2 regions of the Spiroplasma sp. SV19 genome follow, and region 1 is predicted to be linked to the other one. Evidence: riboswitches for the same ligand, from Rfam matches in the RefSeq annotation. Region 1 holds a riboswitch; the other holds the start of a gene.
The links. A riboswitch is a leader RNA that binds a small molecule or an ion and turns the genes downstream of it on or off. The one in region 1 is predicted to bind cobalamin.

Region 1 (6,266 bases):
ACTGCTAAACTAGTAATTGCTAAAGCTCACAATAGTGATCAAAATCCCGGTTTAACTGATAGCGGAACTAAAATATATAAAATCCCTAGAATCAGTAATACTGGTCAACTTGTATCTCAACCATAAATTGAAGTTTTTGTTGGAACACCTGCTGCAAACAAGATTCCAATTATAATAATTCAAGCCGCACCAATAAACATTAAAATCTTTGGTCATGTCAAATTTTTCATATTTTTTTCTCCTTTCAATAATTAAATTAATTATACCGGAAAACTATGAAATTATTTTGGCATTTTTATAACCTTCAGTATTAAAAGAATTTACTTTTTTTGATTTTAAATATGTCAAAATGTTAGACGCACGAAAGGCATTATTAATTGCAGGAATTAGTTGTGGTGAAACATATTGGGCATTATTTTCACCTTTAATTTTAAAATAAAAACCTCAGTGGGGTAGTAGGTATTTTATTTTGTTAAAGCTATTATTTATTCAATCTTCTTGATAATTTAAATCAATCCGAAATACATTTTGGACATCTGTCTTGGACACTTTGATTGAACCTTTACTTACAAGGCTTAATGGAATGTTCATTCCCACTTGAATTTTGTTTTCAGTGCTACTTCAAACACCATAAATTGCCTTTTGAATATCTGTTTGCAATAAGCTCTCTCATCGATTTGAGTCTCATCATACAAATTTTGTTCCATTTACTCCTTGAACTGGATGCGAATCAGCAATTGTTCCATATTGTTCAAACTCTTTTTGAAAGCGATCATTTAATTGCTTCATATTTTTGCTATTTTTAATGTCTTGTCACTTATCTTGTGCCATCATTGTATATTCTCCAACAGCCGTATTTTGTGTTAAAAAGGGATCAGAAATATACATACCATTATTGGTTTTAGTAAATATTATTGGCTCATAAATCTGAGTTACAAGTCGCATATTAGCAGTATCACCAAATGATAACTTTTTCATCACTTCATCAATATTGGTAATATTCTTAAAATAGACATAAACATGACTTTCTTGGTTAAGATCTAACCAATTGTCTTTTTGAATGCTACTTCTTGCCGATGGTAAATAATAATTATCATAACCAACGGTAAATTGCTCTGATGCAGCAGTTTTCATCTGATAAATCCAATCTGGATCTTGATATGAAATAAACTCATCAATATTTTTACAAGCAATAATTGTGGCAGTTGGAGACAAAATAAATGCACTACTCAATAGCACCATTAGTATTTTTTTCATATTCTTTTTGAACTCTTTCTAGCAGATTAGCAATTGACAATTTAATTCTAGTTACAGTAAACAAAAAAGCATTCCCAAAATGCTTTTTATATAACAATCATTAAATTATTTGTTTGCAAAATAATTACATGACTCACACCCAGGAGTTATATAATAAGACTAATTAAATTTAGAAAGGTCTACTGGCTTAACTTCATCCTACTAACCGCCTTCCCAAAAAATATTTTCAGTGGCTTATGGTGTTCGTCCATATCACAGTTGCTGGGACAGCTCAAGATTTGCACTTCATTCCCTAACTCTAAATAACTATATATTAAATTGTCTAAAAATATCATATCATATTTTATTTATCTTGATAATAATTAATTACAAAAATTAAACTAAAAAAAGCAAGACCAGAAGTAAGACTAATTAAACTTGGTAATCAAATATTATGTAATTCAGCAAAATATGTTAAATTTGGATATAGATTAGAATCTAAAATTCATTCCGGAACTGATCAAAAGAACGCACTTCCCATAATTGACGATGAATAACTTGGTACTAATAAATAACCAATAATATTTAAAATTTTATCACTACGAACAACCCCAAGGGGAAAAAACAATCCTGCTAAAAAAGCAAAAACTAAAAAAACAGTAATTGCAGTTACTAAAATAACTTTTAAATCGTTCGAACAAAGAGCAACTAAAATTCCAATTAAAGAAGCAACTAAAGATCCTAAAATAATTGCTCAAAAAAAACTAAACCAGTTAATTCATTCAACATGAATTGCTTCGCCATAACTTAGAAAAGCAATTAAAAATAATCATAATGATCCGACTAAACTAGTAATCACATTAATTAAAATTAAAACAAAAACTAATTGATACATTGATGCTTTTAATAAATGTAGTTGCCGAGCAAAACTTGTTTTTCGGAATTCATAAAAAGCAATTGATAAATCAAGAATTCCATTTAAAACACCAACCAGCAAAATTGACCCTGGTAATGCTAAATAACTAGCATTACTATTAAACATATTAGTAACACGAACACTAATAAAGTATAGTAGCACGGGCAAAACTAATGTTATTAAATAAGTATGTAATGATTTAAATCAATATTTACTAACAATCCGTAATAATGGCAAATTCATGGTTACTCCTTGTCTAATTAAGCACTAATAATTGTTTCAATTCTAACATCATGTTTTTCAATTGGTAATGGTTCTGGTACTAATTGTTCAATAAAAGCTAACCCAATTACTGTTTTTTGATAATTCTTTAAAAAACGATCATAATAACCCTTCCCATAGCCTAACCGAAAATAATTTTGATCAAACGCAACGATTGGCACAACAATAATATCAATTTCGTTTTTATTAATTAAGGGCAATGTAATTAGTGGTTCATAAAGCCCATACCGTTGATTAAATTCTAAATCAGCAGTTAAATTAGTAATTTGATAAAATTGTAAATCATTTTCTACCATTCGGGGAAGAAAAACATTGATTTTTGCTGCCAATAATTTTTCAATAATTAAAGTTGTGCCAACTTCTCCTTTAATTGAATAATAAAGCGCAATATTTCTACTATTTTGAATTATATCATTATCAAAAAAGCAATTAAAAATTTGTTGCTCTTTTTGTTTTCGCAATGATGGCGTAATCTTTTGACGCAAGGTTATTTTTTCTTGTCGGATTTGTTGCTTATTATTACCTGACATTAACCAACACTACCTTCCATATCCATTTTAATTAATTGATTTAACTCAACAGCATATTCCATTGGAAGTTCTCTTGTAAAAGGTTCTAAAAACCCCATTATAATCATTTCTAAAGCTTCTTGTTCTGATAAACCACGACTTTGTAAATAAAATAATTGTTCTTCAGAAACTTTGCTAACGGTTGCTTCATGCTCAATTTGTGATTCATTATTATAAACTTTATTTTGTGGAATTGTATCTGAATGTGATTTGCCATCTAAAATTAAGGTGTCACATTCTACTCGTGCTTTTGAATACTGTGCTTTTGGTCCAATATGGACTAAACCACGATAATTGGCTGTTCCCCCATTAAAGGTCATTGATTTAGAAATAATTTTTGAAGAAGTATTTTTCCCCAAATGAATCATTTTTGAACCCGCATCTTGAATTACATTTTCTTTTGCCACAGCAATCGAAATACACTGCCCTTTACTATTGTTTCCTTTTAAAATAACACTTGGATATTTCATATTAATTTTTGACCCAATATTACCATCAATTCATTCCATTTGTCCATTTTCTTCAACAATGCTTCGTTTTGTTACTAAATTTAGAACATTATCACTTCAATTTTGCACTGTTGTATAGCGCATTTTAGCATTTTTACCGACAAAAATTTCAACAATAGCCGCGTGAAGAGAATCACGTGAATAAATTGGCGCCGTGCATCCTTCAATATAATGTAATTCTGCATCATCTTCCACAATAATTAATGTTCGTTCAAACTGCCCACTGTTTTGGTAATTAATTCGAAAATAAGCTTGCAATGGTTTTTCTAATTTAACTCCCTTGGGAACATAAATAAATGAGCCCCCTGACCATACAGCACTATTTAAAGCAGCATATTTATTATCCGTATTTGGGACTAATGTTCCAAAATATTTTTTAAATAACTCTGGATGTTCACGAAGCGCTGTATCACAGTCTAAAAAGAAAACTCCTTTTTCTTCAACTTCTTTTAACATACTTCCATAAACCGGTTCACTATCATATTGGGCTTTTATTCCTGCTAAATAATCACGTTCTGCAGCCGGTAATCCTAAACGATCAAAAGTATTTTTAATTTTCTCAGGAACTTCTTCTCACGTTGTAGCAATGTGATCAGTTGCTTTAATATAATAAACATAATCATCAAAATTCATAAATTCTAAATTTGGTCCCCAACTTGGGTTGTTAATTTTTAAGAAATTACGATATGATTGTAAACGATACTCTCGCATTCATTCTGGTTCATTTTTATGATCAGAAATTTCATTAATAATATCCTCATTAAGACCTTTCCCTGTATTATAGTAAGAAATATCTCCATCACTAAAACCATACTTATAACTTGAAATTTCTTTAATTTGTTTCTCTTGTTTTAATTTTGGCATTAAATAACACCTCCCTTATTTTTTGTTATTTGTGTTTAATAAATTTAATAATAGCGTTTGAAGACCAGTAACACCAATTGTGGCACATTTAATTCGATTGGGTTGTTTTGCAATATTAATAAAAGCAATTAGGTCATTTAACTTTGTTTCATCATAGGGTTGATCAAAAACCATCGCAAGATAATTGTCAATAATTGCTAAACCATCATGAATGCTTTTTCCCTCTAATTCCTGGGCCATAATATCTGTTGATGCGGTTGAAATAGCACACCCAACACCGTCAAAACGTGCCATCATAATTTTTTGGTCAGTAACAATTAATTCTAAATGAATATCATCAATACATGATTCAGAAGCCTGGTGAATTGAATGTGCTGTTGGTTCTTTAGTTAATCCTTTGTATTGTGGTTCTGAATAATGTTCCATAATAATTTGGCGTAAAAACATCGGATCATTTTTATCAAATTCCATTTAAACCAACCTTCCTAAAAAATCTGTTTCATTTGCTAACGCTGTTACTAATCAGTCAATATCTTCATGACTATTATAAATTGAAAAACTAACGCGAATCGTATTTTTATCTGGAATAATTTCTCCAATTAAACGAGCACAATGATCACCACTGCGAACCATAATTTTGTTACGACTGCCTAAGTGAGTAGCAACATCTTGACAAAAAGCACCTTTCACATTAAAAACTAATGTGCCCGCTTTAGCATCAGCATTATAAATAATAACCTTATCTTGTAATTTTTGCTGAAATTGTTCAAGCGCATATTGTTTTAACTGATGCGTATAATTAATAATTTCTTTTAACGTAAGCATATTGACAAAATCAATCGCAGCACCAAAACCAAAAATATCACCAATATTAGCTGACCCAGCTTCTAAGCGTTCTGGCAAGCCTTTTAAAAGATAGTCCAAGCCATTACTTTCAATGCGAGCATTCATCCCACCACCAAGAATTAATGGTTTTAGTTTTAATAATAACTCTTCTTTTCCTCATAAAATTCCGATTCCGGTTGGTCCAAAAATTTTATGAGCAGAAAAAGTAATAAAATCAGCATTTCATTTTTGAACATCAGTTGGCATATGAATAATTCCTTGAGCACAATCAACGACAACAATAATTTCTGGATTAATTTTTTTAATCACCGCAATAATTGCTATCGGATCATTTTCATAACCTAAAATATTAGGAACATTAGCAAAAGAAACAATTTTTGTTTTAGGCGTAATTACTTTTGCTAATTGCTCTAAATCAATTTTAAAATTTGTTTCTGATAAAAATTTCACATGCGCTTTTTTTTCTGATGCTAAACGATACCACGGCAAAATATTTGCTCCATGTTCTTGTTTTGTAATTAAAATTTCATCTCCCTCATAGAGAAAGTCACTTAAACCATACGCTATTTGATTCAAACTATATGTTGCACCAGGGGTAAAAATAATTTCCTTATCTTTTTTAGCATTAATAAAATGTTGAATCTTACGCCGAATCATTTCATATTGCACATTTGTTTCATAACCTAAATCACTATCAATATTATGGGGATTAGTGCCATAATGAGTATAATAATTATTAATTGCATCAATCACAACTTGAGGTTTTAAACTAGTGGCTGAACTATCAAGATAAATTTGATCAGCGTTATTTTTAAAAAAAGGAAATTCGGTTCTAATTTTTTTATAATCAATCATACTTATTCTCCAATTTCTTTATCAATTTCATCAATAATATTTTTTTGTAATGTCTCATCTTCAATTGCATCAATCACATTTTTAAAATAACCCATACAAATTAATTTTCGTGCTTGGTTAACTGTTAATCCCCTTGTTTGTAAATAAAAGATTTGTTCGGGGTCTAACATGCCCACGGCATTAGCATGA
Region 2 (6,266 bases), 150 kb from region 1:
ATCTTCTTGTTTAACAAGATCTGGTGTTGCTAAAAAAGATAAATATTTATTTGGTTCACCATCGACCAAAACTTTTTTAGGAGGAAAATTATCCTTAATAAATTGTGCTAACCCAAATGCTGAACCATAAGCATCACCATCTGGTGAAATATGGCGTAAACAAATAATAGTGTCATAATCCTTAATTTTTTGTAAAATCACTTCTTTTAAACCTTGCATTCAAAATTTCCTCACTTTAAATATTAACAACTAAATTATTTTTAATTTTATCATAAATTAATAAGGCGTGTTTATCAAAATATATCGTAGTCATTTTTTTCAAATTTAATTCTTTCTCAGGAACTAAAACTTTTAAAACTACTTCATTATTAGTTTCAAAAAAACAAACAACTGACTTAAAAATTTTCTTAATTGTTTTAACTTGTCCTCTATACATTAAATATAAATCTTTATTAAAATATTTTGTTTTTTCAAATGAAATCAAATTTGGATTAATAGCTAGCCAATACTCCTTCTGATTAACTAATTTAATTTCTTTTGGTAATTTAATTTTAATTTCTTCATTTGCTAACATATTGTCTTTCTCAAAATATTGCACTAAAAAAATATTTTCAGAACTATTGTACATTGTTTGATATAAATGCATTGTTTCAGGGAAAAACTCTGCCTGTTCTTTTGTCATTAATTTGTAATTATTATTATCATCAAAAATTAGTAACTTAGTAACATAATTTTTAATATTTTCAATATTTCTTGTTAAAACTAAAAACGTTATTTGTGGATTATAATTTTTAAAGTTAATAAAATTTCATTTAATTCAATAGCTTCATTATGTGTTAGATTATCAAAAGTATTATGCAAAATAATTAATTCTTTATTTGTTAAAATTGCATTAATTAATCTAATCTTTGTATGATCAAAACTACTTAAATTTTTAGTAATTTTAAATCAATTCATTTTAATATTTAAATTAGTCATTAGTTCTTTGACTTGCTCAAATGCTTGATTATAAACTGTTACAATTTTTTCATTTGCTGCAGCAATCGCAAGTGAATTATCTTCTTCATGTTCGATTAATTTATTATTTAATAATGCTAAATGGTATTTATGAAAATACTCTAAAACTTTTCCTTTAATAATTGTTGCTTCATCTGGCAACAAATTAGAAATTAGTTGTTCTTGTTTTTGATTATAATTAAACCATTGGTCTTCTGCTAATTTTAATCAAGTAACAACATTGATAGAATTACTTTTATGCAAAATCCCTTTAATAATATTTTTTCGTTCACTATCACGCATAACAGTATTCATAACGTTAAGACGATATTTCTTTAAAGCTTTCCTTACTTTAATTAGCTTATATCGTTCATAAAGAATTTCAGTCTGCAAAATTTTTAAATACTTCTCACAGACAAGTTTTGCCCCAATAAACCCAAAATTTTTATTTTTAATCTTTCTTTTCTTTGCAATTTCATAACAATCACATAAATAATCTAATTCTGAAATATAATAAATCTTATCTCATAAGGCTTGTAAAAACGCAAGAAAACCTTCGTAAACACGAATCTCTTCTTTTTTGTAAGTATATGTATGCAAACTTTGAATTAAAATTGAATCCTTGTCATCTATTAAAATTTTAGCAATTTCTTTTTTATGAAATTCACTAATTTGTGTTAAATACGTTTCAATTCATTCTTCTTTAATTCGAATTGAATTATGAAAATATTCATTAATAATTTTATCTGTTTTTGATATTAAATCTTTTTTATTTAAATCATTACCTATAAAAGTTAAGTTTTTATAATGGTATTTATTTTTAATGTATTTTAAAGAACTATCATGTAAAAATTTTGGTGTTTTCAAAATATGATAGGCTAACCGTAGTTTAGTTGGCAAAAACCCTAACCGTAATGTCCCTGGTGAAACATAACCAATTTTTCGTTCTTTTGGAAGTAAGGCAGTAATATTTTGATTATTTAAGTAAATTTTCCCACTGCGTGGTTTTCTTTTCCCTAATAAAAGTTTTAAAAAATATAACTGTGAAAATTTGTTTTCAAAATAAGTTCCTAGAACCTCTTGGCTATTAACGTCAAAATTTAAATCAGTAAAAACCATTTTTTTATAACGTTTATATTTTAAATTACTAATCTTTAATCCCATTAAAACACCACTCTTCTAGTTATTTTTATTATACCCAAATAAAAATAATAAAAAACACTTATTCTTAAGTTAATGATTTTATTAACCCTCCATAGTGTTTTATATAAATTACATAATTTTATATCTAATTTCCATCCCTAAACTCAATCTTGGTTGATAATCTAACCCTTCAATATTTAACACAAAATTAAATGTTGTCGGGATTTTAACTAAACTATTAGCAGGTTCGTCTAACTTCTTAATTTGATTACCCTTTGGGGGAATAATTTTTTTAAGATTAAGTTTTTTATTAAGACCCTTATTTTCACTAATAAAATTATCAATAAAAGTTTTTGCTTTTTCTTCCAAATACTTTGTATTTATTGCATTACTTAAATCATTAAAATCTAATTTACTCTTATCAATTTCAATATTATTTTGTTCAATATAACCCTTGTATTTTTTCAGAACATATTCATTTAACTCATCACTTTCATTTGGAATAATTGGAATTTTAAAAGTTACTTTTTGTTCAACATTCATGTCAGTAAAACGCATTTTTCAAACCCCAGCTTCGAACCATTTCTCAGCTACTTTTAAACATTTCACAGCTAAAGTAACATTAACCATTTTATTTTCATCAAGAGTCAATTCTTGATCACTAAGAATGGTAAAGGTTGCCGCAAACGGGTAATCTAAATAAACGCGAAAATCATTAATTGCTGACACATCTTCTGCAAATCCTAATGGAGCAATTTTGCGTTGTGGTAAATTTAAAAAAAGAGTACTTAATTGATCGCTTGTGGGCTTAAAAAAATACTTTTGACTTCCCTCTTGCTTACGAATACCAAATGATTGATAAATATCACCTTGCAAAATTGTAAAATTACTCGGTAGTGTCGGTAAATTTTCCTCACTTTTATTATTTTGATTTAAATTTTGACAACTAACTAAACTTGTTGTCGTTGTTAGAGCCAATGATAAAATTAGTAAATTAGTTAATATTTTTTTCATAATTATAGAAAACTCCTTTCTTGAAAAGGATAAATAGGATTATGATTTAATTAAATATTAGTTAAAATAAAATCAAATAATTGGTCTTGTTCTCAAACATCGCGAAAAACTAAACCATCAATTCCAACCGAACAATAATTCGTTGGATTAGTACTAAATTTACAAAATGGATGTGTACTTGAGTAAATTGCTCAATAATTCTTATTAAAATCTGTTGTACGATAGTCAACTCTAATTAACAGACGTCCAAATGCTGTTTCATTAAGTCCAAAAAAATCTGAATCAGATGCTAACATATCACCTAAACTTACTAACGAATTATAAAAAGTAATTCTATCGACAACTTTCCCACTTTCATCTTTTATTGTGATTTTAACACTATTAACGTGATATCCATCCGTACCATTTTGTGAAGTTTTTTCCGTAATTGATGGAGTTACTTGTTGTAATGTTATATTTGCTATAGTTGTTGCACTAATCGTTAAACTTGTTAATGCAGTTAATATATTTTTAACCATGCTTTTGTTCTCCTCTTGTTTTTTATGCTTATATTTTTATTTTATGTGTAAAATAAATTAATCCTATTTACCTAGTAGGACTCTTATTAAATTTATAAGGCCGGTCTACTGGCTTAACTTCATCCTACTAGTTAACCCTTCCCAAATTATTATTCAGTGGTTTATTAACATTCGTCAGTTTTACAGTTGCTAGGACAGCTTAAGACTTTCACTTAATTCCCTTTAATCCTTTATAAACTTTTAAAGTAGTCTACTTTTATTATAAACAAAAAAAAAAAAAAAACACTTTTATCTTGTTAAGATAAAAGTTTTCTTCCTTACTCTGCTTTTTGATTATCAGATTTTGGTTTTGCTGTTTTTTTATTAAGTTCTTTTTGTGTTTTTGATGCTGCTTCTGTTTGCTTTACTAATTCTTCTTTTTTATTAAATTTAGATTTAAAGCGCTCAACACGTCCTGCGGCATTAGCAAATTGTTGGTTACCAGTATAGAAGGGATGGCATGAAGAACAAGTATCAACTTTCAATTCTTCCCCCTTAGTAGAACCACTCATGCGCTCTGTTCCACAAGTTGTACACATGATTTTAGTATCAAAATATTTTGGATGGATTCCTTCTCTTGCCATATAATTCACCTCTCTTTTAATAATATGGATGCATATTATTTGCACGTAAATAATGATAACACATATTATCAATAAAAACAAAAATTATTTAAGAATCTTTACAAATTAATTAATAGCAGTTTTAAAAGAGGTTACTTTTTCATTAAACATCTAATTCAAATTTCTTATGCGGTTAATTATTATTTTTGACCATAGTATGCATCTTTACCATGTTTACGATAATAATGTTTATCTAATAAACTCTGTGCTACTTTATTAGTGTCTTGGTTTAATAAATATGTTTGAAAAGCCATCTGACTAACGATTTCTAAAATCTTTGCATTTTTAACTGCTGCTAATGGTGAAGCACCAAATGTAAATGGCCCGTGGTTATTGCAAAGAATCGCGGGCATCATGTCGAGAGTTAGTTGATGATCGTTAAAAGTTTCAACAATTTTAACTCCCGTTTCATGCTCATAATTAGTAGTAATTTGTTCAACATTTAATGGTTTTGTACAAGGAATCGGTCCATAAAAAGTATCAGCATGGGTTGTTCCTAATGGTGGAATATCTAATCCACTTTGTGCTCATGTTGTAGCATAAATAGAATGAGTATGCGTAATACCACCAAGATCAGGAAAATGATTATATAAATAAAGATGGGTTGGGGTATCAGTTGAAGGAGAATACGAGCCTTCAACGATATTTCCCCTTAAATCAACAACAACCATTTTATCAACACTTAAATCATTGTAAGCAACCCCAGATGGTTTAATTACCATTAAACCACTTTCTCGATCAATCCCACTAACATTGCCTCATGTAAAGGTAATTAACTTATATTCTTCTAATAACAAATTAGCTGCTAATACATCAACTTTTAATTGTTCTAGCATCTTATCATCCTCCTTTTGTAAATTGCTGACGAACAAAACTTACCGCTGCTGCTAATGCTGATTCTGAATCAGGATCATCTTCATATCATGCTTCTAACATAAATGATCCTTGATAATTGTTTGCCTTTAAAAATTGAAAAATTTTAATAAAATCAACACAACCACTTCCAAATGGCACTTTTTTAAATTTACCAGGACTGCTTTTTGTTACAGCAATGGTATCTTTAACATGCAAACCTACTATTTCGGTTAATCCAAGTTCTAATTCAGAAATAACATTTTTGCCACATCAAGCAGATAAGTTCCCAAGATCTGGATAAACTGCTAATCACGGTGAAGGTACTGCTTTTTTTAAAATTAAATATTTAGTAATTGTATTTAAAAAAGGATCATCCATAGTTTCTAATGCTAACATAACACCATAACGGTTTGCGATTGCTAACCCTTTTTGTAAATTTTTTAAAAAATTTGCTGCTGTCACATCAGTTTTTTGTTCATAATATACATCATAACCAGCGAGTTGAATAATTCGAACTCCCAACTTAACAGCTAACTGAATGCATTGCTCTAGTAATTGTAAAGAATAATCTTGGATTTGTTTGTCCAAACTTCCTAAGGGGTATTTTCGTTGGGCAGAAAAACAAATTGAACGAATTTTAACACCAGTTTTTGCTTGTAAAAAATTAATTTCAGTAATTTCCTTCTCTGTTCATTCTAATCGTGCTAAGCGTACCTCTGATTCATCAATTGATAATTCAATAAAATCAAACTGATATTTTTGGGCAAGAGCAAATTTTTTTACTCACGGAACTGGAGGTAAGGCCTTTTCATAAATGCCAAATTGATTTTTCATGATTATTGTCATTTCGTTTGCAACTGTTGTTGAAAACTTAAAGCTGCTTCACGAGGATCTGCTGCATCTCGAATTGCCCGACCAGCAATAACAATATAAATTGGAAAGGCAGTAAATAATGCTAAATCTGTAATTTCAACTCCTCCAGTAAGAGTAACTTTAAAACCTAAAGCAACTAACTGGGTAATCTTATCAAAATCAGCAGCTCCTCACTGACTTCCGGCTGCTTGCGCATCACGTGAAC

Region 2: it holds a riboswitch for cobalamin, as region 1 does, so the genes downstream of both, E7Y35_RS04510 (hypothetical protein) here and E7Y35_RS05235 (hypothetical protein) in region 1, are expected to answer to the same signal.

What each region holds. Positions count from the first base shown of each region.
Region 1 is NZ_CP045455.1:1,078,536-1,084,801, reverse strand. It holds gene E7Y35_RS05240 (hypothetical protein) at 1-230, opposite strand, end outside; gene E7Y35_RS05235 (hypothetical protein) at 274-1,257, opposite strand; cobalamin riboswitch at 1,413-1,598, opposite strand; gene E7Y35_RS05230 (hypothetical protein) at 1,601-2,395, opposite strand; gene E7Y35_RS05225 (5-formyltetrahydrofolate cyclo-ligase) at 2,413-2,964, opposite strand; gene sufB (Fe-S cluster assembly protein SufB) at 2,964-4,376, opposite strand; gene sufU (Fe-S cluster assembly sulfur transfer protein SufU) at 4,392-4,847, opposite strand; gene E7Y35_RS05210 (aminotransferase class V-fold PLP-dependent enzyme) at 4,848-6,077, opposite strand; gene E7Y35_RS05205 (SufB/SufD family protein) at 6,080-6,266, opposite strand, start outside.
Region 2 is NZ_CP045455.1:924,533-930,798, forward strand. It holds gene E7Y35_RS04490 (DHH family phosphoesterase) at 1-219, opposite strand, end outside; gene E7Y35_RS04495 (hypothetical protein) at 236-682, opposite strand; gene E7Y35_RS04500 (ATP-binding cassette domain-containing protein) at 772-2,160, opposite strand; gene E7Y35_RS04505 (hypothetical protein) at 2,269-3,153, opposite strand; gene E7Y35_RS04510 (hypothetical protein) at 3,204-3,671, opposite strand; cobalamin riboswitch at 3,753-3,919, opposite strand; gene rpmE (50S ribosomal protein L31) at 3,989-4,294, opposite strand; gene E7Y35_RS04520 (L-ribulose-5-phosphate 4-epimerase) at 4,474-5,169, opposite strand; gene E7Y35_RS04525 (L-ribulose-5-phosphate 3-epimerase) at 5,171-6,022, opposite strand; gene E7Y35_RS04530 (3-dehydro-L-gulonate-6-phosphate decarboxylase) at 6,025-6,266, opposite strand, start outside.